Regions from separate parts of the Rhizobium atlanticum genome, predicted to be linked through region 2. Evidence: predicted binding sites of a transcription regulator. Region 2 holds the regulator's gene; each other region holds the start of a gene.
What was found. The regulator LexA, encoded in region 2, represses DNA repair genes until DNA is damaged. The targets are predictions, from matches to a motif close to TGTTCNNNNTGTGTTCNG.
Positions count from the first base shown of each region.

Region 1: the regulator LexA is predicted to act here: its motif matches at 1,843-1,860, upstream of recA (recombinase RecA).
Region 3: the regulator LexA is predicted to act here: its motif matches at 1,912-1,929, upstream of PH551_RS00720 (putative DNA modification/repair radical SAM protein).
Region 4: the regulator LexA is predicted to act here: its motif matches at 1,884-1,901, upstream of PH551_RS02850 (ImuA family protein).

Region 1 is NZ_JAQJCJ010000010.1:172,291-175,499, forward strand. It holds gene alaS (alanine--tRNA ligase) at 1-484, opposite strand, end outside; gene recA (recombinase RecA) at 640-1,728, opposite strand; gene PH551_RS16555 (carbohydrate kinase family protein) at 1,958-2,902, shown strand; gene PH551_RS16560 (pseudouridine-5'-phosphate glycosidase) at 2,992-3,209, shown strand, end outside.
Region 2 is NZ_JAQJCJ010000009.1:8,696-11,904, reverse strand. It holds partial or broken gene PH551_RS14435 (ComEC/Rec2 family competence protein) at 1-1,546, shown strand, start outside; gene lexA (transcriptional repressor LexA) at 1,527-2,243, opposite strand; gene PH551_RS14425 (VOC family protein) at 2,442-3,209, shown strand, end outside.
Region 3 is NZ_JAQJCJ010000001.1:147,154-150,362, reverse strand. It holds gene PH551_RS00725 (UdgX family uracil-DNA binding protein) at 1-674, opposite strand, end outside; gene PH551_RS00720 (putative DNA modification/repair radical SAM protein) at 674-1,906, opposite strand; gene greA (transcription elongation factor GreA) at 2,173-2,649, shown strand; gene PH551_RS00710 (glycosyltransferase family 4 protein) at 2,676-3,209, shown strand, end outside.
Region 4 is NZ_JAQJCJ010000002.1:87,204-90,412, forward strand. It holds gene dinB (DNA polymerase IV) at 9-1,109, opposite strand; gene PH551_RS02845 (hypothetical protein) at 1,263-1,571, shown strand; gene PH551_RS02850 (ImuA family protein) at 1,947-2,708, shown strand; gene PH551_RS02855 (Y-family DNA polymerase) at 2,629-3,209, shown strand, end outside.

The DNA of each region.
Region 1 (3,209 bases), on a different contig from region 2:
GCCAGAAATTGTCGGAGGTCGGGATGCGGATGATCTTGTCGTCGGAGAAACCGGCGATCTTCTTCCACAAAGCCGCTGCTTCCTCGTCTTCGGAATAGACGGTCACCAGCAGGCGATGTTTCGGCAGGTCAAAGCCTTCGGTCACGAGCTTCCATGCCAGCTCGATCGCATTCTCCTTGAAATAGTCGCCGAAGGAGAAATTGCCGAGCATCTCGAAGAAGGTCAGGTGACGCGCGGTATAGCCGACATTGTCGAGGTCGTTATGCTTGCCGCCGGCGCGCACGCATTTCTGCGAGGTTGTCGCGGTTGCATAAGGACGTTTTTCCAAGCCGGTGAAGACGTTCTTGAACTGCACCATGCCGGCATTGGTGAACATCAGCGTCGGGTCGTTGCGCGGCACGAGCGGACTGGACGGAACGATCTCGTGGCCGTTCTTCTTGAAATAGTCGAGGAAGGTCGACCGGATGTCGTTTACGCCGCTCATTCTATGCCCTTCAATGCTGCCGTAGGCAGATAAATTCAAATCCATCGGCTTTTAACGTTCGCCTCCGCCACTGTCCAGCCGACAAACAAAACCGGCCGCATTCTGATGAGGGAATGCGGCCGGCTGAGATTTCAAATCAAGTTCAAGCGCGAAAATTACATCTCAGCGGCAGCATCGCCGTCATCGGCATCCGGACCACCATTCTGCAGGAAACGATCGGCGATTAGGCCGGCATTCTGGCGCAGCGCCAGCTCGATCTCGCGGGCGAGATCCGGATTGTCACGCAGGAAGGTCTTGGCGTTTTCGCGACCCTGGCCGAGACGCTGGCTGTTATAGGAGAACCAGGCGCCCGACTTCTCGACGATGCCGGCCTTGACGCCGAGGTCGACGAGCTCGCCCGTCTTCGACACGCCTTCGCCGTACATGATGTCGAACTCGACCTGCTTGAAGGGGGGCGCCATCTTGTTCTTGACTACCTTGACGCGGGTCTGGTTGCCGACCACCTCTTCGCGCTCCTTGACCGAGCCGATGCGGCGAATGTCGAGGCGCACGGAGGCATAGAATTTCAGCGCATTGCCGCCGGTCGTCGTTTCCGGAGAACCGAACATGACGCCGATCTTCATGCGAATCTGGTTGATGAAGATCACCATGCAGTTCGACTTGGAGATCGACGCGGTCAGCTTGCGCAGCGCCTGGCTCATCAGGCGGGCCTGCATGCCCGGCAGGCTGTCGCCCATCTCGCCTTCGATTTCGGCGCGTGGCGTCAGCGCGGCGACCGAGTCGACGACGAGAACGTCGACGGCGCCGGAGCGCACCAGCGTGTCGGTGATTTCGAGCGCCTGCTCTCCGGTATCTGGCTGCGAGATCAGCAGATTCTGCAGATCGACGCCAAGCTTACGGGCATAGACTGGATCGAGCGCGTGTTCGGCATCGACGAAGGCGCAGATGCCGCCCTTCTTCTGCGATTCCGCAATGGTCTGCAGCGCAAGCGTTGTTTTGCCCGAGCTTTCCGGCCCATAGATTTCAATGATGCGGCCCTTCGGCAAGCCGCCAATTCCGAGCGCGATATCGAGACCAAGCGAGCCCGTCGAAACCGTCTCGATCTCGACGACGTTCTCGTTGGAGCCGAGTTTCATGATCGAGCCCTTGCCGAACGACCGCTCTATCTGTGAGAGTGCCGCTTCAAGCGCCTTGCTTTTGTCCACCGATTTGTCCTCTACCAGCCGCAATGTATTCTGAGACATCCGATCCACCTTTAGGTTATTGAAGCCGCTCAAGCAATGTCGAGTTTGTACCCTATTTGTTCCATTCCCGCAATAGGCGCACAAACATTTGAAAGAAAAAGGTAAAACGGTCCGTGTTCTACATTTGTTTTATCGATGCAAAGCAACGGCTTAGACCCTCTGCGCAAGCTTTGCTGCGGCCGGGCAATGAGCATCGATTCGCCCTTCGCACTTTATGATCCCGGGTAAGTTGATGAAAAAGATTCTCGTTCTCGGCGGTGCCCATATCGACAGGCGTGGCCGCATCTCCGGCGAAACGGCGCCAGGCGCCAGCAATCCCGGCACCTGGTTCGAGGAGCCGGGCGGCGGCGGTTTCAACGCAGCGCGTAACCTTGCAAGACTGGGTTTTCACGTGACGATGATCTCGCCGCGCGGCGGCGATCCCATCGGCGAAATGGTCGGCGAAGCTGCCGATTTCGCCGGAATCGACGACCGGCCCTTCGTCTTCCTCGACCGCAAGACACCGAGCTATACGGCGATCATCGAGAAGAACGGCGACCTCGTGATCGCCCTTGCCGACATGGATCTCTACCGTTTCTTCGTGCCGCGGCGCCTGTCCATCCGCTGGGTGCGCGAGGCCTTCGCCGCCCATGATTTCATTCTCGTCGACGCCAATCTGCCGGAAGAGACAATCGCGGCGATCGTCGCCAAGGCGAACTCCCTGGCCAAACCCGTTGCGGCCATCGCCATCTCGCCGGCCAAGGTGGTCCGGCTGAAACCCTGCATTAGGGATATCGATTATCTGTTCCTGAACGAGGCCGAAGCCGCCGCCGTTACCGGCTTGCAGCCGGAGGATTCGGGCGGTTGGCCGCCGCTCCTGAATGAGATCGGCATCAGAAACGCCGTCGTCACCCGCGGACGGCGCGAACTCGTTGCGATTTGCAAAGACCGCGCCGTGGCGCTGCAGCCGCCAATCGCCGAAACCGTCGCCGATGTTACCGGCGCCGGCGATTCCCTTGCCGCCGGCACGCTCGCCGCCTTGATATCAGGCCTGCCGCTTGAGGAGGCCGTTCGCTACGGCGCGGCGGCGGCAGCGCTCACGGTGCAGTCACGGCACGCCGTCAACGAAAATCTGACTCCGAATCTCTTGAATGAGGCGCTTGCCCTTGTTCCCAAGGTCAGAATTCTGCATTGAAGCGGCTGAATTAAAGAGTTGAGCAAGATGCCGTTTCGAAAGCCGCCCACGCTTTTGGTATCATGCTCTGCCGATCACAGGATAAGACCATGACCAAGCCCATCTCCCCTCTTCTGCCGATCGCCTATTCGAAGGAGGTCGCCAGCGCCAAGCAGCGCGGCGCACCACTGGTGGCGCTGGAATCGACCATCATCACCCATGGCATGCCCTATCCCGGCAATATCGAAATGGCGCGCAGCGTCGAGACGATCATTCGCGAACAGGGCGCGGTGCCGGCGACGATCGCGGTCATCCACGGCACCCTTCA
Region 2 (3,209 bases):
TGAACGGCGCGCCATATCGCACGCGACGACGGAGGCGCTGCGCCAGTCCGGCCTTGCCCATATCGTCGCGATCTCTGGCCTCAACATGGCGCTGTCGGCTGGCATCTTCTTCGTCGGCTTTCGGATGCTGCTCAGCCTCTTTCCCGGCGTCGCCCAAGCCTATCCGACAAAGAAGATCGCCGCTGCCGGCGCGCTCATCGCCGTCACCGCCTATTACCTGATCTCCGGTTTCGGGGTTTCGGCCGAGCGCGCCTTTATCATGATGGCCATCATGCTGATTGCCGTCTTCTTCGACCGGCCGTCGATCAGCCTGCGCAATGTCGTTCTCTCCGCGCTCATCATCATCGCCATTTCACCTTCGGAAGTATTGGGACCGAGCTTTCAAATGTCCTTTGCCGCCACATTGGCCTTGGTATCGGGCTATCAGTTGTGGAAGGACAGGCGTGTCCGCGAAAACGCTTTTCTGAAACTGCCGATCATCAGGCCGGTGGTTGCCGTCGCCGGTTTCTTCGGCGGCGTCTTCCTGACCTCGCTGATCGGCGGCTTTTCCACCGCATTGTTTTCGATTGAGCATTTTCATCGCCTGAAGGCTTACGGCCTGCCGGCAAACCTTGCGACGATGCCGATTATCTCCTTCATCGTCATGCCGGCCGGATTGTTGGCGATGTTGCTCATGCCTTTCGGTTTGGACGCTCCGCTCTGGAAGGTCGTCGGATTCGGCCTCGATCTGGTGATTGCGGTTGCCAAGACGGTGTCCGGCTGGGGCGGTGATATCGGCATCGGCCGCTTGCCCGGCTGGTATTTCGCAGTGGCGGTGGCAGGCTTTCTGCTGCTGACGCTGCTGCGCACTCGGCTGCGCCACGTCGGCACATCGATCATCGCCATCTCGACGCTCATCGTGCTGCTTCTGCCGGTTCCCCGGCCGCCGGATCTGGTGATTTCGGAGGATGGCAGTCTGGTTGCGGTCGTCGCGGCTGAGGCAATAGCTTCCAACCGTGAAAACCCGCCGGATTTCATATTCGACCAGTGGCAGAGAGCGCTGGTGCTGCCGACACATGATCCGCCGAAGATGCTGGATGGTCCGGCCATTCCGCCGGAAGGAGAAGACCGCCGTGTCAGGCTTTCCCGCGATCAGCAGAACGAAGCGAGTGCAGCGATGCGGGCAGCCGCCGCAGGCGGTGAAGCAAACCGTTTTTCCTGCGTCAAGAAGGCTTGGTGCACATCAAGACTTGGCAATGGCAATATCGTCACCGTCACCGTCATCGACAATGCCGCCTATCTCGGCCCGGCCTGCGATACGGCCGATATCGTCGTGACCTCGGTCCGTCTGCGTTTCAACAGCTGCCGTTCAGGCGGCACGCTTTTCACCGGCGAGACGCTGCGCAGGACCGGTTCGCTCGAATTGCGCTTCGCCGATGCCGGCCTGGAGGTCACCACCGCCTTCGATGCTTTGTCGCGACCATGGATGCGCCATCGCGCCTATGATTGGCGCAATGATCGTTTTACCGATTCCAGCCCATCCGGCGTCAGTGATAGCGACGGATGAGGCCGACGAGCTTGCCCTGCACCTTGACGCGGTCGGGCCCGAAGATGCGGGTCTCATAAGCCGGGTTGGCGGCCTCGAGCGCGATCGAGGCGCCCTTGCGGCGAAAACGCTTCAGCGTTGCTTCCTCGTCATCGACGAGGGCAACGACGATATCGCCGGGACTGGCGGTACTGCCGTTGCGAATGATCACGGTGTCGCCGTCGAAGATGCCGGCGTCGATCATCGAATCGCCTTTGACCTCCAGCGCATAGTGCTCACCGGAGCCGAGCATATCTGCAGGAACGACGATATCGTGGGTGTTGTTCTGGATCGCCGAGATCGGAACGCCGGCGGCGATACGTCCCATGACCGGCACGGAGACGGAGTTGCCATTGTCGGCGACCGGCTTTGGCGCAGCGGGGGCGGCGACCGGCTGGGGCTTGCCGAGGCTGCCCTCGATGACGCTCGGCGAAAAGCCGCGACGCTGAAGACTGGGGTTATAGGCCTCCGGAAGCTTGATCACCTCGATCGCCCGGGCGCGGTTCGGTAGGCGGCGAATGAAGCCGCGTTCCTCAAGCGCCGTGATCAGGCGGTGAATGCCGGATTTCGAGGCGAGATCCAGGGCATCCTTCATTTCGTCGAAAGAGGGAGGAACGCCGGATTCCTTCATGCGCTCATGAATGAAAAGGAGAAGCTCCTGTTGTTTGCGCGTGAGCATCGACGTCAGACCCCGTGATTGAAACAAATCCAGAACGGACACTATATGTTCCATATGTGTTCCGCAAGTAGCTAAATTTCCGTAAAAGTTCACGTCAACTCGCGGAGATTTTTATTTTCATTTGCTGGATTGGCGCACATGTCTTGCATTGAGGGAGGTGCTGTCGCACATCTCTTGCCGGTTTCAGGAGGGATATTCATGAACGCGCATTCCGCCAGGTCGCACCCGCTGGATCATGTCGTGCTGCCCGTGGTCAATATCGATCTGGCGCGTGAGAGGCTCGGCAAGCTCGGTTTCACCGTCGCCGCCGATGCGCGCCATCCCTTCGGAACGGAGAATGCCTGCGTCTTTTTCGCCGACAAGACCTATCTGGAGCCGCTTGGCGTGGCGAGTGTCGACGAGAGCGAAGCAGCGGCCCGCCAGGGCAACGTCTTCATCGCCCGCAATCGCGCCTTCCGTTTCCGCTGCGGCGAGGAGGGACTTTCTGCGCTGGCCTTCCTCAGCGAGGATGCCGACCTCGATCATAAGCGCTTCGTCAGCAACGGCGCGAGCGCCGGTGAGATGTTGCAGTTCAGCCGGCCGATGCGGATGCGGGACGGTTCGGAGAGCGTCGGCAGCTTTAAGCTGGCCTTTGCAGCTGATTTGCGCGCCCCCGATTTCTTTCTCTTTACTTGCCAGCGCATCACTTCGTTCCCTACAGATCGCGCCGCGCTGGAGACGCACGCCAATGGCGTGATCGGCATTGCCGAGATCGCACTTTGTGCACCGGACCCGGCGGCATTCGCCGCCTTCGTCGGGCTCGCGATTGGGCAGGCGGCGGTGGAGAAAACCGGTTTCGGCATGAATATCGCGGCATCGAATGCAAAGATCAGCTTGATGACGCCGGAAGGGCTGGAGGCCTATTTCGAGACCGCTGTCTCATCAGCCGATCGCGGCCTGCGGGGGCGGGCAATCCTCTTCAACGTC
Region 3 (3,209 bases), on a different contig from region 2:
ATCGCCTTCACCTTCAATCGCGCCGGGTTGAAGATGTTGGCGTAGTAGGTACGCCAGAGCTCGTCGGTGGCATCGCTGAGATTAGGTCTGTCGCATGGCTCGTCGGCAATTGTCAGGCGCTCGCCCTCCCAGGCGGCCGACCCCTTGGGCGTAGCAATCAGCCAGTCCATGTCGTTAAAACGGCGCTGGAAAAACGGAGCCGTGCGCCTGACGATATGATGGTCGGGCTCGAACCAGGCTAGGAATTTCCGACGTGCTGCCGATACCGCACCAACTTCCTTGAAACGGACGAAGGCCGTCATCTTGTGAGCGTCGCGCCGAACGCTCTTCGCCATCAGCTTGGCCCGCACGACATCCTCATCGGACGTCACCTCCAGCAGTTGCCGGTCCATCTGCAGCCGCCAGAGCAGACGGTACAGCAGAGAGAATCGCGCCGGATCGGAATGGCAGAGAACCGTCTCAGCAAGCCCTATGAAGGCGGGCGGCACCGTCATCGGCTTGCGTGTCGTCGCGGGCGCCGGCGGCATGGCGTCCCGCTGAAAGGACAGATCGGCCTCGGCGCTCCTTTCGCGCCAATCGATCTCCTCCGGCAATATGCCGGCGGCCGCCAGGGCGCGTGCCGCGTCACGCCATTCGGCAAGATCTCCGCGTCCTGCGAGAACCACCCGGCGCATCATAGCAACGATAATTGTTCGGGCTGCGGCTCGAACATGGCCCGCAGGTCCGGGCGGTCGATCAGCCGCCTTGGCGACCAGCCTTCCGCGGCGATAAAGGGCTGGACCTTCTTGATCGAAACGCCGAGCCGGGAGAGATCATCGAGCCGCAGGCGACGAAAACGGCGCGCCGAAACGATCGCCTTCACAGTTTTGGTGCCGAGGCCCGGCACACGCAGCAGTCGCTCACGCTCAGACTTGTTGATGTCGACCGGAAACTCGCCCCGGTTGGCAAGGGCCCAGGCAAGCTTTGGATCGAGATTGAGATCAAGCATGCCGTCCGCCTGGCTTGCGGTGATTTCCTCGATGCCGAAACCGTAGAACCGATACAGCCAGTCTGCTTGGTAGAGCCGGTGTTCTCGCATCAGCGGCGGTTTGATCAGCGGCAGGTTTTTCGAAGCGTCGGGGATGGGGCTGAAGGCGGAGTAATAGACGCGCTTCAGGCCATAGCTGCTGTAAAGCCGGCCGCTGCTCGCAAGGATAGTGGCGTCATTGGCCCCGTCCGCGCCCACGATCATCTGCGTGCTCTGGCCGGCCGGGACGAAACGCTGTCGTTTCCTCGTCTTTAATGTCGGCTCACTGGCCGCCTCGATCTTGAGCCGGAGGTCCCCCATCGATCGCCTGATACTGGCAGGCTTCTTCTCCGGTGCGAAACGGGTAATCCCCCTATCGGTCGGCAGCTCGATATTGAGCGACAGCCTGTCGGCATGAAGCCCCGCCTCCTCGATCAGATGCGGCGACGCCTCGGGAATCGCCTTGAGATGGATGTAGCCCCGGAAACTATGCGTCACCCGCAGTTCGCGGACGATGCGGACCATCTCCTCCATCGTATAATCGGAAGAGCGGATGATGCCGGAGGAAAGGAAGAGGCCTTCGATATAGTTGCGGCGGTAGAATTCCAGCGTCAGCCAGACGACTTCCTCCGCCGTGAAGCGTGCCCGCTCGACATTGCTGGAGGAGCGATTGACGCAATAGGCGCAGTCATAGATGCAGAAATTGGTCAGCAGGATCTTCAGAAGGGAAATGCACCGCCCATCCGGAGCATAGGCATGGCAGATGCCGGATCCCTCGGTCGAACCCAGTCCGCCGCTTCTGCTCGAATCGCGTTTCACCGTGCCGCTAGAAGCACAGGAAGCATCGTATTTCGCAGCGTCTGAAAGGATGGCCAAGCGTTCGGTTAGCGACTTCTTCATTAGTATGTTCACTATATGTTCTCGGCCGCAAAGTCAATCCCGACGTCCCCGCTTCTGCCCCGTTTTGGCGCACATTACCTGACGTACCAGCGGGTTGCGTTTCATTTATGCGAATTTTCTGGAAATCAGCCGTGGCGATCTGCTATAAGCATGCAACTATGATTGTGGCACGGTTCCGAAGCTCCCCTTCGGGACCTGTTTTCTTTTGTGTGTGCCTGACTGTGCTGACGCAAGACGGGCGGCCGCAAGGAGTGAAGGACAGAAAAATGGTTGATAAGGTACCGATGACACAGGGTGGTTTCGTCAAGCTGCAGGAAGAACTGCGCTGGCGTCAGCAGGAAGAGCGTCCCCGAATCATCGAGGCGATCGCCGAAGCCCGTGCCCATGGCGACCTTTCCGAAAATGCCGAATACCACGCCGCCAAGGAAGCCCAGAGCCACAACGAGGGCCGCATCACCGAGCTGGAAGACCTGACGGCGCGCGCCGAGGTTATCGATCTCACCAAGATGTCGGGCGACAAGATCAAGTTCGGCGCCAGGGTGAAGCTCGTCGACGAGGACACCGAGGAAGAAAAGACCTACCAGATCGTCGGCGACCAGGAAGCCGACGTCAAGGCCGGCCGCATCTCCATCTCCTCCCCGATCGCCCGTGCGCTGATCGGCAAGGAAGTCGGCGATTCCATCGAGGTCAACGCGCCCGGTGGCTCCAAGGCCTACGAAATCCTCCAGGTTTCCTGGGGCTGATCGCCCGCCAGACATGAGATCCATCCTTGCCGGACATTCGTGACGTCGAGATCATCGCGCCCAATTTCAAGCGCCGGCTCTCCGGCGTCACCTCGACCATCGTCCAGCTCATCCCATGTCAGATTCGGCTTGGCATGCGCATAGCAACGCTCGGGCCGGGCCTGCCGGAGGGCCTGCCAAAACTGAGTTGGGCGCAGCTTTTCGGGCTCTGGCGCCCGCCGGCCCGGCGCCGTCACCGCGTCTGGCACGCCCGCCGCAACAATGAGATGGCCGTCGGCATCCTGCTTCGTCATGTCCTGCGCATGCCGCTGAAGCTGCTCTTCACCTCGGCCGCGCAACGCCGTCACACCGCCTATACGAAATGGCTGATCCGCCGCATGGATGCGGTAATCGCGACCAGCGACCGTTCCGGCTCCTTTCTCGAGGTGCCTCACACGGTCATCCAGCACGGCGTCGACCTTTCCTTGTTCCACCCGCCGGAAACGGCCGACGATGGCATTGGCGCCACCGGGCTGCGCGGACGCTATCTCGTCGGCTGCTTCGGCCGCGTGCGTCATCAG
Region 4 (3,209 bases), on a different contig from region 2:
TCCTCTAATCAAAAACCCAAGCCGAGCTGCGGTTGTTCCTCGCTTTCGGCCGCCTTCTTGTCATTGGTGAGCGACGACAGTGTCACGCCAAGGAGCCGGACCGGGAGCTTGAACGGATAGACACCCGCCAGCAGGGCATTGGCGGCAGCGAGAATATCGCCGACACCTGCATAAGGGAGGGCAGTTCTCCTGCTCCGCGTCGCTTGGGTGAAATCGGAGTACTTTATCTTCACAGTCACCGTCTTGCCGCTGAAGCCCTTGGCCTGGCAGTAGGACCAGACCTTTTCCGCAAGTGGCCGGAGTTCGTTTGTCGCAAGGTCAAGGTCGCTGATATCGACCGCAAATGTGTCCTCGGCGCCGACCGACTTCCGCACTCGGTCCGGCTGGACCTGCCGCTCATCGATGCCCCGTGCAATGCCATAGAAGTACGGCCCAGACTTCCCGAAATGCTCGACGAGAAACTGTAGGGACTTTGCCCTCAGATCCGCACCGGTCTCGATACCCAGGCGGAGCATCTTCTCCGCTGTGGCCGGGCCGACGCCATGGAATTTCTTGACCGCCAGCTGCTCGACGAAAGCTGGCCCGTTCTTCGGCGTGATGACTGCTTGGCCATTGGGCTTGTTGAGGTCGGACGCCATCTTGGCGAGGAACTTGTTGTAAGAGATACCGGCGGAAGCATTCAGTCCGGTGACCGCCTTGATCTTGGCACGGATTTCCAGCGCGATCTCGGTGGCGATCGACATGCCCTTGAGGTTTTCGGTGACGTCGAGATAGGCCTCGTCGAGCGACAAAGGTTCGATCAGCGGCGTGTATTCCGCAAAGATATCGCGGATCTGCTGGGAGACGGCGCGATAGACCTCGAACCTCGGGTTCACGAAAATCAGGTCAGGACACTTTCGAGCTGCCGTGACCGAGGACATGGCTGAGCGCACACCAAACTCGCGGGCTTCGTAGCTTGCTGCTGCAACGACGCCCCGGGCGGCCGCTCCGCCAACAGCCAAGGGTTTGCCACGCAGTTCCGGATTGTCGCGCTGCTCGACAGACGCGTAGAAGGCATCCATGTCCACATGAATGATTTTTCTGACGGTTGAGACGGCGGTGAGATCCATGGCATTTGGTGTCACTGGCGAAAACGAAACAGGAACATAGCAGCTGCCGACGACGCATCCAAGTCCTCACCCGCATCTCCTGCATCTGCCGAGGGAAACTCCTCGCTTCTTCAGGCGTTTGATCGATAACCCTAGCGAAGTGGAGATTGACCTATGGCCGAAGACAGCACCACGACCATCACAGCAGTTTTCGAAACGCGTGTGACTGCCGACCTTGCGGTGGAACATCTCGTCCAGCAGCATGGCATTGCCCGACCGGACATCTTCGTCCAGTCGGCCTCCGCGAAGAATACCGCCGGCTCTGCTCCCTCCGGCGGGGACGCCTCTCATGATGGTAGTGCGCGCAGCGATGCTCCGCTTGAAGGAGAGATCGAAGTTTCCGTCGATATCAATTCCAGCATGATCCCCGCGGTTCAGCGGACGTTCGGTGACGTTGGCGCGATCCGGGTTTCCGGACGCTGATCTCTAGCGTTTTGAGCCGTCACCATCCGTTCCCCCCGGCCCTGCATCGGTCGCATTCTGTCGACGCCACGTTCGCGGTCGATCCAGCGCATGACGGGTGTGACCGCAATTCCATGGGCGACGACGGAGATGGCTTGTCATGAAGACCGGCGCCCACAGGCTTTCAACCTGGATCCAGCCGGCGAGCTCCTGTCGCGTCATGCGAAAAAATTCCCATTCCTGCCATCAAATTGAATCCCTTCGCGGATTTCTTCGATGGCCACTCTCGCGCAACTTCCACGCGCCACATGCGCATTGACTCATTTCCGCTTTGAGAACAAATAAAGAACGCAGTTCACCATCTCAAGCCGAAAACGGGTTGCCGTAAAGGAGATCATGACCATAGCCGTCGCCACTTCGAACGTCGTTCTCGACGAGTTGCGCGAGAAAATCGCCAGCCTGGAAGGGAGCGGTCTGCGCAATCGCACAGTCCTGCCGTTCGGCGTCGGCGAGATTGATGCGCAGCTGCCGGGCGGTGGCCTCACTTCTGGGGCATTGCATGAGGTGGCTGGCGGCGGCAATGGCGCGATTGACGGGGCTGCTGCTGCCCTCTTCATCGGCGGCATCGCTGCCCGCACCACCGGCAAGGTTGTCTGGTGCCTGACGCGCTTTGATCTCTTCTTTCCCGCACTCGCCCAGGTGGGGCTTCATCCGGACCGCGTTATATTCGTTGAGTGCGACAAGGAAGAGACGGTGCTCGCAAGCTTCGAGGAGGCGCTGCGCTATGGCGGGCTTGGCGCGGTCGTTGCCGAACTGGTGCGCCTGCCGATGACAGCCTCACGCCGGCTGCAGTTGGCGGCTGAAAAGTCTGGCACGCTGGGCCTGGTGATCCGGCGCTGGCGGCGCCAGACGGAAGCTTCTGACTTCGGCATGCCGACGGCGGCCGCAACGCGCTGGCGGATCTCGGTACTGCCCTCCGAGCCGCTGCCGGTTTCAGGCGTCGGTCGGGCCCGCTGGTTGGCGGAACTGATGCGGGTGAGAGCAGGAGAGGGAGGCGAATTCGTTATCGGAGCATGTGATGGCCAGGGTCGTATCTGTCTTTCTTCCGACACTGCCAACCGACCGGATCAGACGAGCCGATCCTTCGCTATCGGTTGAAACACCGCTGGTGATCGTCGCCAGAAGCGGTTCGAAGCGCTGGATTGCGGCGGCCGACCAGGCAGCAATCAAGCTCGGCCTTCGTGTCGGCATGCCGGCCGCCAAGGCGCGGGCCCTGATCCACGGACTGATGATGATCGATGCCGATCCGGCGGCGGATTTGGCCACCCTCGAACGGCTGGCGCTCTGGGCCTTGTCGCAATATTCTCCTGTGGTCGCCATGGATCCTCCTGACGGTATCGTCATGGATACGGAAGGCGCCGACCATCTGCAGGGTGGCGAGGAGCTGATGCTCTCCGGTCTCGTCAACCGCTTCCGCGGGAGGGGTCTTTCAGCGCGAGCGGCGATCGCCGACACCTGGGGTGCGGCGCATGCGCTCGCTCGGTCCACCGGTCGAGAGACTGTTATCGTCCCGCGCGGAGCGACCCCCAAGGCTGTGAATCGTTTGCCGCTGTCGTCGCTGCGGCTGCCGGCCGAAATCGTTGCAAGTCTCAGCACTCT